3 regions of the Desertibacillus haloalkaliphilus genome follow, and region 1 is predicted to be linked to each of the others. Evidence: riboswitches for the same ligand, from Rfam matches in the RefSeq annotation. Region 1 holds a riboswitch; each other region holds the start of a gene.
What was found. A riboswitch is a leader RNA that binds a small molecule or an ion and turns the genes downstream of it on or off. The one in region 1 is predicted to bind lysine.
Positions count from the first base shown of each region.

Region 2: it holds a riboswitch for lysine, as region 1 does, so the genes downstream of both, KH400_RS08185 (Na+/H+ antiporter NhaC family protein) here and KH400_RS00700 (aspartate kinase) in region 1, are expected to answer to the same signal.
Region 3: it holds a riboswitch for lysine, as region 1 does, so the genes downstream of both, dapA (4-hydroxy-tetrahydrodipicolinate synthase) here and KH400_RS00700 (aspartate kinase) in region 1, are expected to answer to the same signal.

Region 1 covers NZ_JAHPIV010000001.1:148,533-154,186, forward strand. The annotation lists gene KH400_RS00690 (TrkH family potassium uptake protein) at 1-58, opposite strand, end outside; gene KH400_RS00695 (YslB family protein) at 173-595, shown strand; gene KH400_RS00700 (aspartate kinase) at 714-1,943, opposite strand; lysine riboswitch at 2,289-2,475, opposite strand; gene uvrC (excinuclease ABC subunit UvrC) at 2,570-4,342, opposite strand; gene trxA (thioredoxin) at 4,556-4,870, opposite strand; gene KH400_RS00715 (electron transfer flavoprotein subunit alpha/FixB family protein) at 5,079-5,654, opposite strand, start outside.
Region 2 covers NZ_JAHPIV010000006.1:91,169-96,822, forward strand. The annotation lists gene KH400_RS08180 (sodium-dependent transporter) at 1-1,460, opposite strand, end outside; gene KH400_RS08185 (Na+/H+ antiporter NhaC family protein) at 1,802-3,355, opposite strand; lysine riboswitch at 3,830-4,009, opposite strand; gene yunB (sporulation protein YunB) at 4,081-4,881, opposite strand; gene KH400_RS08195 (dihydrofolate reductase) at 4,952-5,443, opposite strand; gene KH400_RS08200 (thymidylate synthase) at 5,465-5,654, opposite strand, start outside.
Region 3 covers NZ_JAHPIV010000009.1:185,735-191,388, reverse strand. The annotation lists gene KH400_RS12085 (YhcN/YlaJ family sporulation lipoprotein) at 6-737, opposite strand; gene KH400_RS12080 (heavy-metal-associated domain-containing protein) at 937-1,143, shown strand; lysine riboswitch at 1,518-1,701, shown strand; gene dapA (4-hydroxy-tetrahydrodipicolinate synthase) at 1,865-2,752, shown strand; tRNA gene KH400_RS12070 (tRNA-Gln) at 2,887-2,961, shown strand; tRNA gene KH400_RS12065 (tRNA-Gln) at 3,012-3,086, shown strand; tRNA gene KH400_RS12060 (tRNA-Gln) at 3,137-3,211, shown strand; gene bluB (5,6-dimethylbenzimidazole synthase) at 3,342-3,992, shown strand; gene yidD (membrane protein insertion efficiency factor YidD) at 4,136-4,375, shown strand; gene KH400_RS12045 (DMT family transporter) at 4,419-5,357, opposite strand; gene KH400_RS12040 (hypothetical protein) at 5,561-5,654, opposite strand, start outside.

The DNA.
Region 1 (5,654 bases):
TATACGAGATCATAATAATTCTAAAGGGAGTTAACAGATGTTTAAATGCAAGCTTCATTTTATGTACCTCCACTCTCATTCGGGCTATAGTATATCACTTCTCAACACTCGAAGCTATAGAGAAAAGAAGGAGGTCGTTATATAATAGAATGGACAGAGAGGAGTATACATAATGAGTAAACACACCCCCCTAGACAAAAACGTTAAACGAGAAGCTTCAAGCTTTGGCTACCAACTCTTGCGAGCAGATGTATTAGCCAACCTACTTGGAAAAGAACAAGAACAAATCCTTTATTGGGCTGGTAAATCACTAGCTCGAAAATATAAGCTTTCATCCATTGATGAGGTTATTGTTTTTTTTAACCAGGCTGATTGGGGAACGCTAGCAGTCATCAAAGAAAAGAAAACGGAAATGATGTTTCAATTAACGGATCACCTCTATGATGAAAGCCACCCATATTCTGTCCAGTTAGAAGCTGGATTTCTCGCTGAGCAAATTCAACAGATCAAATCACGTATTGCTGAAACGACGGTCAAACAAAAGAAAGCTACATTTGTATTTACCGTCCAATGGGATCATAAAGATGAGGTTTAAATCATCCCGAACTGAACGTATATTATTCTGTCTGATCGAGCTTTGAAGCAATAAAGCTACATGTCTTACGATGAATTCTTATCTTTCATCGTAAGACATAGCATACGAATCTATAGTCCTATATGCTCAGCACTTCTTCAGCTAGTTGAAATTCCTCATGTAGTGCTTCAACAGCCTTAACCATGACAGCTTCTTCAATGACTGTTGACACTTTAATCTCAGATGTACTAACCATTTTTACTTTCACATCTTCTTTTGCAAGTAATTGGAACATTCTTGCCGCCACTCCAGGGTTTGAAACCATGCCAGATCCGACAATCGATACTTTTGCTAAATTCTGTTCGCAATCAACAGCTTCAAAGTGCAAACGATGTTTGTTTTCTTCTAAAACCGCTACTGTTTCTTGACGAATATCATCGCTGATTGAAAATGAGATCGTTGTTGTTTCTTTTCCAGTTTCATTTTGAATAATAATATCTACATTAATTCCATGTTCCGAGAGAATCGTAAATAAGCTTGGTAACGTAGCCAGGTCATTAGGCAACCCAGACACTGTTACTTTTGTGACATCACTTTCAAATGCAATCCCTCGTACAACCAAATCTTTTTCCATTGACACTTCCTCCTCAATTACTGTCCCTTCTTCTTCTACCATGCTTGATGCAACCATCAATTTGACTTTATGGTTTTTTGCAAATTCAACGGCACGTGGGTGCAGGACTCCCGCCCCTAAATTAGCCATTTCCAACATTTCATCATAAGAAATTGATGCTAATTTTCTAGCTTTGCTCACATACCTCGGATCAGTGGTATAAACACCCGTCACATCTGTAAAAATATCACAGCGCTCCGCTGACACAGCAGCCGCAAGTGCAACAGCTGTCGTGTCCGATCCACCACGACCAAGTGTTGTGATCTCCTCACCCTCACTTACTCCTTGAAAGCCAGCAACAATCACAATCATTCCATCCTCTAGGTAGCTATTGATTCTCTCAACATCAATGCCGGTAATTCTAGCGTTACCATGTGCTTGTTCGGTCTGAATCCCTGCTTGCCAGCCTGTCAAAGAGACTGCTCGATACCCGCGTTCTTGCAAAGCCATCGTTAATAAGGAGATCGATACTTGTTCACCTGTCGATAGCAACATATCCATCTCACGCTTGCTCGGTTGAGCAGTGACTTCGCCGACTAAGCTGACGAGTTCATCCGTTGTTTTCCCCATCGCCGAAACGACCGTTACAACTTGATTTCCTTGTTCAACCGATGAAATGATTCGATCAGCCACATGTTTGATCCGCTCTGTTGATCCAACTGATGTTCCTCCATATTTTTGTACGACTAATGCCATATTGCTCATCCTCTCCTATGTAAAAAACTTAACTTTAAAGAACTTACCCGCAAACACATATCAAGAAATAACTTCTCTTACTTCAAATAGTTCACTAAATATTCAATCAAGTGAGGCATAAGGAAGCTACTTTCCCTCTATTCCTTCATCGCTAGCGCTCTCCGGGGTTCCCTTTTCCACCCTTGAACCAACTTCTCCTCACCAGTGTATCTCCCGCATACTCCAATCTAAGGCGGTGCGAGTAAGCCTTCTTTACCACAACACCAAAAAAGCAACAGTAGGAACGCCCTCACTGTTGCTTGGTATACAAAAAAGTCGGTATCTCCACACTTCGTCCCCTGCATCTCGTGAGATAGTTCTCCACACAACCTTTGGGTTGGTTGCGTGACAGCCTTGTACCTATTCAATACAAGTCCAGCAAAAAGATTGTTGAGGCTCTTTTCACTTCGGCGAATTCCCCTTTCAGCAATGATCATCGGATCTCAACATCCTCGCTTTGCCTACTAATGGTTTTCGCTCCTCTACCATCACTTCTTCTATGAAGTGTGGCTTTTTTTAATTTTTTTATCAACTTTAATCGTTAGTTGTTATTTTAGCAAAACAACAATTGAAAATCAACGAGAAATTCAACTATTTTTCAAATGGTCAACAAGCGCTTCGGCTACAGGTGCTGGAACATTTAACTGACGGAAATCTTCAACACTTGCTTCCTTCATTTTTTTCAATGAGCCAAAGTGCTTTAACAACCGTTGTTTTCGTTTTTCACCGATGCCAGGCACATCATCTAAAATCGATGAAAACATCGATTTCCCACGTGCTTGTCGATGAAAATTGATCGCAAACCTGTGGACTTCATCCTGTATTCTTTGTAAGAGGTAAAATTCATGACTATCCCGTTTTAATGGGATTACCTCGGGCGGGTCTCCCATCAATAGCTGTGACGTCCGGTGTTTATCATCTTTAGCTAAACCACATACAGGGATCGATAACCCTAGTTCATCTTCAAGCACACTTTGCGCAGCTGAAATTTGTCCTTTACCACCATCGATCACTAACAAATCAGGCAATGGTCCATCTTCCTTTAATAGACGAAGGTAGCGCCGACGAACAACCTCACGCATCGAACCGTAATCATCAGGCCCTTCAATCCCTTTTAACTTATACTTACGGTAATCCTTCTTACTCGGTTTACCATCTAAAAACGTAATCATGGCAGACACAGGATCAGTCCCTTGAATGTTAGAGTTGTCAAATGCCTCGATCCGATACGGTGTACTGATTCCCAGTGCCTCCCCTAAATTTTCAATGGCTTTAATCGTGCGTTCCTCATCCCGTTCAATTAATGAGAACTTTTCCTTTAACGCCATTTCAGCATTTTTGGTCGCAAGGTCCACTAATTCTTTTTTCTTACCACGTTTCGGTTCAAATACTTTTACCTCGAGCAATTGAGCAACAAGCTCTTGATCCGTACCGCTTGGTACGAGGATCTCCTTTGGCTTCATATGTTCCTTTTTTAAATAAAATTGTCCGATATACGTTAAAAAGTCTTCTGAAGCTTCACCGTAAAATGGAAAAATGGATACATCTCGTTCAATCAGTTTTCCTTGGCGAATGAAAAAGACTTGTACACACATCCACCCTTTATCATATGAGTACGCAAAAACATCACGGTCGATCTGGTCAGAGATCGTCATTTTCTGCTTTTCCATGACAGCTTCAATGTGCTTAATCAAGTCACGAAATTCCTTCGCCCGTTCAAAGTCTAATTGTTCAGAAGCGCTATTCATCTTTTCCGTTAATTCTTGCTTCACTTGCTGATGACCATTATTTAAAAAACGAACAATGTCAGCGACAAGTTCTTTATTTTTTTCATCACTTACTTCATACACACATGGAGCTAAACATTGATTGATATGGTAGTATAAGCAAACCCGATCAGGTAATGTCCGACACTTTCTTAGGGGGTAGAGACGATCTAACAATTTTTTTGTTTCATTCGCCGCACTCGCATTCGGAAAAGGACCAAAGTATTTTCCTTGATCCTTTTTTACTTTTCGAGTTGTGATCAAGCGCGGATGTTCTTCCGCGGTAATCTTTAAATACGGATATGATTTATCATCCTTTAACATAACATTGTATTTCGGATCGTATTTTTTAATTAGGTTCATTTCAAGGATAAGCGCTTCGATATTCGAAGAGGTAATTATATATTCAAAATCAGTGATTTCACTCACTAACCGCTGTGTTTTCCCATCATGGGAACCAGTAAAATAAGATCGAACGCGGTTTTTTAAAATTTTTGCTTTTCCGACATAAATGACCGTTCCTTGCCTGTCTTTCATTAAATAACAGCCAGGCTGCTCAGGTAAAACAGCGAGCTTTTCTTTAAGGTTATCCATCCTCCTCACTCCTTGCTACTATTGTTACCAAAAATCACGTTTTTTTCAACCGCTCTCGAGCCGCCTTCTTCTCATTTAGATTTTTTCCAGTATCCTTCACGCAAAGGCCGGACGAGTAAGCTATTACTTTTCCTTGTCTCCTTGCTGCGCACTCTGCACCCCTTCAATTAAAAAAGCCTGATCCGTAATACGAATCAGGCTTTTTATTGGCTCTTATAGGTGCTTATTAAGAAGCTCAGCTAGTGCATCTTTTGGTTGGAAGCCTACCACTTGCTCGACAACTTCACCATCTTTAAAGACCATTAATGTAGGGATACTCATGACTCCATGCTTGCTAGCTGTTTCTTGGTTTTCATCAACATCAAGCTTCGCAATTTTCACTTTATCTCCCATTTCTGCATCTAGCTCTTCAAGAACCGGTGCAATCATTTTACAAGGCCCACACCAAGGTGCCCAAAAGTCAGCTAGGACTACTCCTTCACTTGTTTCGCTTGCAAAATTTTGATCCGTAACGTTTACAATCGCCATGTTCGTAACGTCCTCCTTATTTATCGTGCTAATCACTTATTCAAACAAATTATACCATCCGTCGTACTCACACGCTATAAATATGCTTACAGAATTTATATTACCCAATCGTGTTATGTTTGAAACCACTTTTTCCTGCAAACAATAATAGAAAATAATAAATATACGTGAAAAGCTGCCCTTTGAAGGACAGCTTTTCACGTATGTTTTATGATTCAACTAAAACGTTTTTCAATTCTTCTGTAAGTAATGGAACAACCTCAAATAAGTCAGCAACAATTCCATAGTCTGCGACTTCAAAGATCGGTGCTTCTGGATCTTTATTGATGGCTACAATTACTTTTGAGTTAGACATCCCTGCTAAATGCTGAATCGCACCAGAGATACCAATCGCAAAGTAAAGGTCAGGTGTTACAACTTTCCCTGTTTGACCAATTTGTAAGGAGTAATCACAATATTCAGCATCACACGCTCCACGAGATGCACCAACTGCTGCTCCAAGGACATTCGCAAGCTCATCTAATGACTTAAAGCCTTCTTCACTTTTCACACCGCGTCCACCTGCAACAACAATTTTAGCTTCTGAGAGATCAACCCCGCCAGTTGACTTGCGCACGATATCCTTAATTTGTGTTCGCAAATCAGTTAATTCTACATCAAGCCCAGCTACATTTCCGCTTCGTGACTCATCAACCTCAAGTGGCTCGATGTTGTTTGGACGAATCGTTGCAAAAATAATTCCCTCTTCAATTGCTTTCTTTTCAAAAGCTTTACCTGAATAAAT
Region 2 (5,654 bases), on a different contig from region 1:
TTAAATGCCGCTAAGATGAAACCGATAATGATGACACCTACTGCAACGAGCCAACCAAACGGAATGATGAATGATGTCGGATAACCTTCGTAGTTTGATTGTAAGTTCGTTACTAGGTTTTGAATGAACATATAACCAAGGACGATCGGTGTAATCACGCCTAGGCAGATTTTCCACCATAAACCTGTACGGAAGTCACTAATGTTGTTGTGGTGTTTTTGCAATGTTGATAAGTGACGTAAGAACCATGCAACGGCCACAACTGAAATCAGACCTGCAAGTGCGACACCAAATTCGTTAATAAAGTAGTCAACCGCATCTAGGAAGTATAGACCACCTTGTGTCGCATATAAAATCGAAACAAGTGCTGATAAACCTCCACCGAATAGAACGGCTTTTTGACGTGTAATTTTGAACTTATCTTGTAAGGCTGATACATAAGTTTCTGTAATAGAAATCAGTGATGATAGACCAGCTAACACGAGTGAGCCGAAGAATAAGACCCCGAACAAGCCATTCATGCCTGGGAATGAGTTAATAATCGCTGGGAAGACAACGAAGGCGAGACCTACACCTGCTGTTGCTACTTCATCAACGCCAACACCAGCAGCTGTTGCCATGAAACCTAGTGCAGCGAAAACCCCTATACCTGCTAAAAGCTCAAAACTTGAGTTACTGAAACCTGCGATAAATGCGTTGTTGTTAATATCTGACTTCTTTGATAAATAACTTGAGTACGTAATCATAATCGCAAAGCCGACTGATAAACTAAAGAAGATCTGTCCGTACGCTGCAACCCATACGCCTGGGTTCATGATTTCACTCCAGTTCGGCTCAAAGAATGAATTCAAACCGAGTGCTGCGCCTTCTAACGTAAGTGCGCGAATAACTAGAAGTAAAAACATCACGAGAAGCGTTGGAATGAAGATTCTGTTTGCCAATTCAATCCCGCGCTTAACCCCTTTAAAGAGGACACCTAGTGCAATCACCCAAACAAGAATTAATGGAATGAATGCCGATGGAACGAGTCCACCCACATCACCAGGAGTGTCTGCTAACTGCAAATAATTACTAAATAAAAATCCTTCCGTATCCGTTCCCCAGCTCTGGTTCACGGCGAAGACTGTGTAGGCCATCGCCCACGCGATGATCACGGCATAGTAGGTGGAGATTACAAATGAGATCCCGACCTGCCACCAACCGATCCATTCTGCTTTCTTGTTGATTCGTGCAAATGTTAATGGTGCGGAGCCACGGTACCTTTGACCCATCGTAAATTCCATAATAAGTAGCGGAATCCCCGCTGTTAAGAGTGCAAATAGATAAGGAATAAAAAATGCTCCTCCACCATTCTCATAGGCAACATACGGGAATCGCCAGATGTTACCTAGACCAACAGCTGAACCAACTGCCGCCATAATAAAGCCGGCACGTGTACCCCACTGTTCTCGATTGTTCATGTCCATACCCCTTTCTGTTTTAGCGTTACTCATTTACCAAGAATTCTATTCCACTCGGACGCTAACTATTATTATTCTTGACGATTTTGTCAAAATAGTTTGACATTTTAGAGCGAAGTGAGCAACTATGATTCTATCAAGCGTTAAAGGAAAAAAGAATAAAAGTAAAGGATTAGGCCTTTAAAGCTAAATAACTGATTCGTTATCTCATTATAATAACTAACGTCCCACTTGTCAAAATATTTTTTCAATGATGGCGCTTTCTGTCGAAAAAAGTAGAATGGCTTAAAAGGGGAGCCCCCCTCTTAAGCCATTCTTGGGATTTTTACCTCTATATTTTTTTATGCATTAGCGGCTTTAGCGCCAACTAATCGTTTCAGAACTGCCACAACAATCACAAATAAGATAATCGCTGCCACAAGTCCGATGAGCATACTACCTGTAAAACCTAACACAAGATACGAAACAAATGTAATTCCAGCAACGATCAGTGCATACGGCAACTGCGTAATGACGTGATCGATATGGTGACTTCCTGCCCCTGTTGACGAAAGGATCGTCGTATCTGAAATCGGTGAACAGTGGTCACCAAAGATCGCCCCAGCAAGGACTGCAGCTAGTGCTGGCAGCATCATCTCAACATCAACGACCGCAGCAATTTCACCGGCGATTGGGAGTAACATCGCAAACGTTCCCCAGCTTGTCCCAGTTGAAAAGGCCATAAACCCAGCAAGGATAAAGATCACCGCAGGCAAGAAAGCGATGTTCATATGCTCACTCACAAGCCCTGCTAGATACGTACCCGTACCAAGTCCGTCGATAATTTCAATGATCGTCCATGCGAATAGTAAAATATAAATCGCTGGTAGCATCGATTTAATCCCAGCCCAAAGACCAACACCAATGTCTTGAGCGTTTACTTTGTTTAAAGCTGTTAGTAGAAGCGCAACAATGAGACCGATCACACCACCGTATAATAACGCTGTCGCTACATCGGTATTTTCAAAGATAGAAAGAAGTGTCGCTTCTTCCCCAGACGCTTGGATTCCCGTATGAATCATAAAGTAAACCGTACCAACGATAAGCGCAAGGATCGGTAACACAAGATCACGAACTTTGCCGTGCTTGTTTTCTGAAATGGTATCTTGTTCACCAGGAATGGCGCCTTTGTTCGGATCAACCACTTCACCTGTCTTCATTGCACGCTCTTCATGCGTCTTCATCGCCCCGAGGTCAAGCTTAAAGACGGCTACCGCAACAACTAGTAGTAAAGCAATGATCGCATAAAAGTTCATCGGCACCATGAAAAGGAACGCTTGTAGTGGTTCATATTGCGTCACCCCATGTGTCACTAAAATTCCGCCGATGATCGTGATAATGTAGGCACCCCAACTTGATAATGGTGCGATTACACACATCGGAGCAGCCGTTGAATCGACTAAATAAGCGAGCTTCGAACGAGAAATTTTATGACGGTCCGTTAGCGGTCGACTAACGTTTCCGACCGTTAAACTATTAAAGTAATCATCAATAAAAATTAAGATTCCAAGTAAAACCGTAACGAGCTGCGCGCCGACACGTGTCTTCACACGGCGAATCGCCCAGTCACCAAACGCACGGCTTCCTCCTGATAGTGCAATTAGTGAAGCCATCATTCCTAGTAATAGTAAAAAGAATAAAATATATAATTCCCACGTATTCAAGGCACCATCGACGACAAAGACGGCTCCAACGATGCTAGCAATTTGGCCGATACTAGCGACAATTGAAAAGTCGTTGATCATCAGTGCACCAACGATAATCCCAACCCCAAGCGATAACAGCACGCGACGAGTAAAAATAACCATCACTAGCGCTAACACCGGTGGGAGTAACGATAAAATTGAGTTTTCCATGATGTAAAGTTCCTCCTAAAATTTTTTGCATGATCTAGCTGTATAAAATGTTCACTCGCCGACCTTAGATTGGTGAGCGAAGAACGGATTGGGAGCACATGTGTTTTTGGCGGGGAGTCCAGCTGTAGGGCGCGGTGGGCGATGGGTGGACGCTCAGTACCTTATTTGTGACAAATCACCAGGTTTTAGAGCTCTTTCGGACCCTCAGTCCGCTATCGATACCAAACCGACCTTTTTTACCTCGGTTTATGGCAAATAACGGCTTCTCGGTCCGGTTACTTCCCCAATTAGGCTCTTTTTTCACAAATAGCGGATACTCAGTCCGAAGCGTCTCGCCCGCTTGCTACCGGCGAATCCTCAGCCCGCTCACGCCTGCACTACCCCAGTACAGACCTTTCCCCAAAAAAGAAAAAAAGGCAATGACAGGGCGCTCCCTGTCATTACCTTATAACCGTAAACGACAAAGCCCCATCATGTCTGAGTAGTTCTCCACGATCATCTCTAACCGTGACAGTGCTGCACTTCTTAAGTACAACCCCAGCAATGCTCACCTGACGGAGTTCACATCGCTTCGGCAACCTCCCCTTTTTGCAATTCTCATCGTTCGTCACACTCGAATTACATACTTATGAAGGCCGCGCCTCTACCTCATTTTTACAATGAGGCTACTGCATTCAATTTTTTCGCAAGACTCATTATAACAAGGCTATCTGCGCGTGGCAATGTTAATTTATCCCTGCATCAATCTCCTCTTCATCTGGCGGGATAATCGCCGGTGCTGGCGCATTACTGTCACCACCATGGTTATAGAAGTAAGGGACTTCTCCAGGTACGAATATCATGCCAATTGGGATCGTCGTGCCAACCGTTTGTTCTTCAGTTGCAAACGGAATAACGACTTGCACGTCAACTTCAATGTCCATCGCGACACTAATGTACGTATTGTTGATTCCCGATGGCTCGATCGTTTCATTCAACTGCGCTTTTACATCACCAATTGCTGTGAACTTGACGGGAACTTGAGGCCCTAAGTGAGCAAGTAACGCATTATTTGTTGCTTGCCCTAATGGAATCGTATGAATAATGCCATTATCAGAAAAGGTTTGTTCATTAAAATCAACCTCAACCCCCTCGGGGACGCTAAGGCTTTCAATTTGGCCTTGCTCCACCATCTTCAAGTACTTTTGCACACGAATAATCGCTTCCGAAACGACACGATTATAAATTTGTGCATCAAAACCAACCGATGTGATGTTGTCATTATTGTCTTTTTCAATGTTAATCAAGTCTTCCATCCCCGTATTATCGACGATTTTCTTTGAAATCGCATCATTGATCGCCTGGGTTGCAATTTTCTGTGTCTCTGTTTGCGCAATCTCGATCAACGTTGGGCGAATTCCTTTTTCAACTAACCAAAGTCCTTGTACGGTCATCGCAACAAAAATAACAAATGATAATAAAAAGACGTAACGAAAAGGCAGCGGACCTTTCCGTTTACGGGGCCGATGTATTTTAAATTTTGCCAACGCCACCCCCCCTTTGCACTAATATATATGCAAAGAGGGGGCTCGGGTTAACCACTATTTCGGACAAAATTTACGCTTGTTTAGCTTTTCGCTCATAGACAAGGAAACGGTGCTTGTGACGGTTCTTCTCATCTGTCGTGCCACGCTCCTCAGAGGTCAACTCCCACTCATCCTCTTTAATCTCAGGGAAATACGTGTCACCTTCAAATTCTTCTTCAATCAACGTTATGTAGAGGCGGTCTGCAATCGGAAGTGTCTCTTTAAAAATTTCCGCACCGCCAATGACAAACACCTCTGTGTCATCATCAAAACGTTCAATCTCAGCAACGGAGTTCACAACCGTACAGCCTTCAGCTTGATAATCTTCATTTCGAGTAATAATGATGTTTTCTCGCCCTGGTAATGGGCGTCCGATTGATTCGTGCGTTTTTCTGCCCATCACGATTGGCTTGCCCATCGTTACTTTTTTAAAATAAGCGAGGTCAGCTGGCAAGCGCCACGGTAAATCATTGTCTTTTCCAATCAGGCGATTCTGGTCCATCGCCACCATAAATGAAATCATGTATGATAACCTCCTTTTCCTCTAGACTGCTACTGGTGCCTTAATCGCTGGGTGCGGATCGTAGCCACTTAACGTAATATCCTCTAGGTCAAAATCAAACACAGATGTAACGCCCTTGTTTAGCGTCAACGTCGGTAATGGACGTGGATCACGCGCGAGCTGTGTTCTAACTTGCTCGAAGTGATTTGAATAAATGTGCGCGTCACCGAGC
Region 3 (5,654 bases), on a different contig from region 1:
GACTCTTATTTTTGATTTTGTTCAAATGTTCGATTTAAATTGCGAATAAATTCAGACGACGTCGCACCAAGTTCTTCCAACGGCTGGCCTGACTCGAACCCATTACGAAGAGCACGGATGCGATTCACCGTTTTCCGGTCTGTCGCCACATAAACTTGGTCTGGATTTACAATATCACGAATGGCATCAAATACTTCACTTTCCAGTTTTGACCGCCTTGATTCATTTGATTCTACACCGATCATATAAAGGTCATCATCGGAAATAATATCAACATCTTGAACACTTCTAATCGCTAAAATCCGTTGAGACATTAATGAAACTTTCTCATTCTTACTCAATTGTTCTTGAGTATCTGATTGTTGGGTTTGATTTTCTAACCCAGGGTCACGTAAGGTTTGTTTATCATGTAACGTCCCTGGACGATTACTTAATATTTGTGAAGAATGTTGCTGTCCTCGATCTTTTCGAATATCGATCTGACGCTCGCCAGTCATGTATTGATTCTCTCCTGCAATAGACTGAACGTTTGACGTTAACCCTTTAGGGTCCTGGTCTGGAACCATCATATCCGATAATGGTCCTTCCATCCCACGGACATTGTCTGTACCATACCCGCTAAACCCTTGTGTACGATCAGCATTTGCACCCATCTCCTCGTCTTGTGGAACTACACATCCACCAAGAAAGACAATAAAGGATAGCAATATTAAACATGTTCGTATTTTCGGTTTCATTCTGCCATTCTCCTTTCACTATATAGAGTGACGTTAAGTATCCACCTTTACTCTGTCAGTTGAAGGGAGTTCAAGCATAAATTACATGGAGGATTAACACGTATAGATTCAACACTTGCCTAACATACTACCGATTATAAAAGCGAATCACTGTTAAAATGGAAACTAGATCGCTCCCAATAACACTGAGGTGATTAAAATGAAGCATATTGATCTGCAAGTGGAGAGAATGAGTTGCGGGCATTGCCTCGATACAGTTGAGCATGCATTAGAAAATGTAGAAGGTGTCGTTGATGCGAAAGTACATCCAAATAACAATACCGTCACCGTTACATTTGAAGAATCACAAACAAACGTTACCTATATGAGAGAAGCAGTTGAAGAAGCTGGCTACTGGATTGTTTAACGCCCATGAAATAACAACAACAAATCTAAGATCATACTCTTAAATACAGGAAAAACAAATGTTAGTGTTCATAAAGTTCACGAATTGTCCTAAAATGGTTTAATTACCTTTCATCGTGTGAGACTGACTCCCTCATCTGCTTGAAACATAAATGGTCCATCATCTAGCATTACCGCCTACGACATGGTCATATGGATAATTAAAAAGAAAGCTTAAAAGTCAACGACATTCCATTTGTTAACCAACTCGTTCAAGCCTTGCTACGACTCTAAAAATTTTTATTATGAATTATCCATTTTTCATTGCAAACGATATTGTTATTTGTTAAGGTAGAGTCACAAACGGATAAGCATATTCTTTACTTCAAAAATTGAAGTGAGGGTAGAGGCGCAAAGACCATAATTAGGCAATTGGAGGAGAATGGGATCCTTTGAGAATTGCTGAAAGGGGGATTTGCCGAAGCCAAAAGAATCTCATTTTCTTGAGGCTGGTTCTGTTATTGAACAAATACAGAACTGTCATATAGTCAGGTGAACTATATGGAGGGCTATCTCACGCATAGAACGTTCTAAACGATTCTATTGCAACAATGAGGCTCTCATTGTTGCTTTTTTGCGTAACACCATGTTTTAAAAACAATGGGAAGAGATGTAGCTCTATTCATACAAAGTGGAAACCTTACAAGATTGATCGAAAATAATGAATAGAGGGTGATGAAACAATGAATTTTGGACGTGTATTAACTGCAATGGTAACCCCATTTAATCAAGATGGAGATGTAGATTACAACGCAACTTTACAACTCATTAACCACTTAATTACAAACGGTACGGACGGTATTGTTGTAGCTGGAACAACTGGAGAATCCCCAACACTTACAACAGAGGAAAAAGTGGAATTATTTAACTTTGTTGTTAAAACAGTTAATGGTCGAGTACCTGTTATTGCCGGGACTGGGTCAAACAACACACGCGCTTCTATCAGTTTGACAAAGAAAGCTGAAGAAGCTGGTGTTGATGGGATTATGCTTGTATCCCCTTATTATAATAAGCCTTCACAAGAAGGGATCTATCAACACTTTAAAACAATTGCTGAATCAACATCTCTTCCAGTGATGATTTATAATATTCCTGGGCGTAGTTCTGTTAATATTTCTGTTGAAACAACGATACGTCTTTCACAAATTGAAAATATTGTAGCAACCAAGGAAGCAAGCGGTGATCTAGAAGCCATGGCAAAAATCATTGAAGAAACCGATGATAAATTCAGCCTTTATAGTGGTGATGACAGCTTAACCCTTCCAGTGATGTCAATTGGAGGAACTGGAATCGTTTCTGTTTCGTCTCATGTTATTGGAAACGAAATGCAAGAAATGGTGACAAGCTATTTAAACGGACAACCAGAGCATGCCGCAAAGCTTCATCGAGATTTATTGCCAGTGATGAAAGCCTTATTTGCAGCACCAAGCCCTACACCTGTAAAAGCTGCATTAGAAATGAGAGGCATCAGCGTAGGTTCGGTTCGCCTCCCTCTCGTACCGTTAAGCGAGACAGAACATCGTCAGTTACAAACGGTCATGCAACCAAATATGACGTTTTATGTAAGCTAAACCATACACCAAGATCGCACCTATTTGAACTTTTTATAGATGCGATCTTTTTTTATAAAATCTATTTAAAGAAATGTATAAAATCACCTTGATTGTGCAATCATATGAAATGTAAAGGAACTGATTCAAGGCATTGGGCTATAGCCAAGTGGTAAGGCAGCGGATTTTGATTCCGTTATGCGCTGGTTCGAATCCAGCTAGCCCAGCCATTTCTTTTCTTTCATAACCTACCTTTACATCATTCATCTAATACATATGTTGGGCTATAGCCAAGCGGTAAGGCAGCGGATTTTGATTCCGTCATGCGCTGGTTCGAATCCAGCTAGCCCAGCCATTTCTTTTCTTTCATAACCTACCTTTACATCATTCACCTAATACATATGTTGGGCTATAGCCAAGCGGTAAGGCAGCGGATTTTGATTCCGTTATGCGCTGGTTCGAATCCAGCTAGCCCAGCCACTCTATCTTTTCATATGAACTTAAAATTTCATTAACCATCGTACTTCTAATCGAATAGTCAAATGACTATAGTCAATCTTTTCATTTCCTGCTACCATTAAAGTAAGCTGGACAGAGAGGATTTGATTGTATGTTTAACCAAAATGAAAAAGATGCCATTTATAAAGTAATAGAAAACCGCAGAGATGTGCGAAGCTTCTTATCAAAGCCGATTCCGGAGTCGGTCCTGCAACGTATTCTTGAAGCAGGCCATCACGGTCCATCTGTAGGTTTTATGCAACCATGGAATTTCATCATCATCACGTCTGATAAAATTAAAGAACGGCTCGCTTGGGCTACGGATAAAGAACGACGAGCATTAGCGATTCATTATGAGAATGAACGACAACAAAAATTCCTCAATTTAAAAATTGAAGGGATTAAAGAAGCACCAATCACCATTTGTGTCACTTGTGACCCCACGCGCGGTGGTTCTCATGTACTAGGAAGAAACTCGATTCCAGAAACCGATGTTTTATCAACAGCATGTGCGATTCAAAACATGTGGCTTGCGTCTTGTGCTGAAGGGTTAGCCATGGGCTGGGTCAGTTTCTATAAAAAAAATGACGTCCGTGATATTCTAGATATCCCGCCACACATCGATCCAATCGCATTAATGTCACTTGGTTATACGGACCAATACCCCGATAAACCAATTTTAGAATCATCAGGATGGGAAAAACGACGAGCACTAGAAAACTTAATTTACTATAACCGCTGGGATAACCAAACAAAAGAATAATATACCATGATCAGGCTGTCAAAAAAGTTCGGGTAACCCCTTAGAAGGCAGCCTTATTTATGCTTCAAAACCATGCTAACTACTTAAAAGAGCCCTTATATGGTATATTATCTCTAAGCTTTTAAAAAAGGAGCGGATCACTATTGAAATGGCCGTTTATTGTGCTAATACGATTTTATCAGCGATTTATTTCTCCACTTAAACCACCCACATGCCGCTTCTATCCTAGCTGCTCTCACTATGGTTTAGAAGCATTCAAACGGTTGGGCGCACTGAAAGGTGGATGGTTCACCCTTGTGCGTATACTTAAATGCCACCCCTTCCACCCTGGTGGTTTCGATCCAGTACCCGAACCTAAAAAAAACAAACAAACACGTAACTAAAAAGGGATTCCTCACTCAGAAAACGAGTTGGAATCCCTTTACTTTACATCGATTCGGCCTTTTTACGCTTATTGATCTTTCGAACAAGCTTTTCATCCATATAACCGGTACCCAATAGGACACCAATGACAATGAACAAAAAACCAAAAATATGTGTCATAACAATGGCTTCACCAAGAAAGATAGCTGAACTAATGACACCGAAAAACGGAACAAGGTTGTTAAATATCGCGGTTTGTCCAGCCCCTAACTTATGGATCGCCGAATTATATAACATATGTCCGACAGCCGTCGCCAAAATGGCTGACGTGAAAAATAGCAACCAAATCCACGCGGTCCCTTCACCTAACCCAGACACGCCATGTGGCTCAATGATGAGACTTAAGCCAAATAGTAACAATGAACCAAACACGAGCATGATCCCTGTCATTTGTTTCGAATCGAGCGTTTCTGTAGCTTTTTTAATATAGATAAAACTAATCGCTTGGACGAACATCGCAATAAAAATGTAAAGGTCACCTACATTAACCCCACCAAGGCTATCCGCTCCCTGAAAGATAATCACCGAAACGCCTATGATCCCAAGCAATATACCTAGTAAACGTAATTTTGTTAACTGATCATGTAAGAAAATCATCGCCAACACCGATGTAGTTAATGGTAGTAATGCTAAAATTAAAGATGCATTGGATGCTGTCGTTGCCGTTAAACCTAATGTAAGAAAAAAATGATGCCCAACAACACCAAAGACCATGGCAATGATTGTAAACTTCCATTCTGTTTTCGTTAATGTTCGTAATTGACGCTGAAAGATTAAAATAAACAAAACAATAATACCTGCAGTAAATACTCGCACGGCTGTCATTGTTGTTGGGGGAAGATGGTCTACTAATACTTTTAACATCACAACGTTTACTCCCCACAATACCATAACAAAGAGTAATAAACCGTATGTAAATAGATGTGACACTTGAGTTTTCATACTTTTTACCACCTAACTATTATAGTGCGTGTTCAAAAAAGAGAAGAATAGAACCGGTCGGCTAAAATCGCAACGTCCTGTGCGTCGAAAGTTCGAGGCATGTAGCTAAAAGCCGCAAAGATATGCTGTTCATATGTGAGCAACGCATGAGCAAGCCAACGAGGACATTTGTCAGTCATTTTTACGGACTTTTTGAACATTCTTTATAGTAATCCAAAATGTTGCAACAAGACTAATAATGAAGGCAAGCTTACCAAGAGGACGGCAACAAATCCTAAATTTCGTTGCGAAACCCTC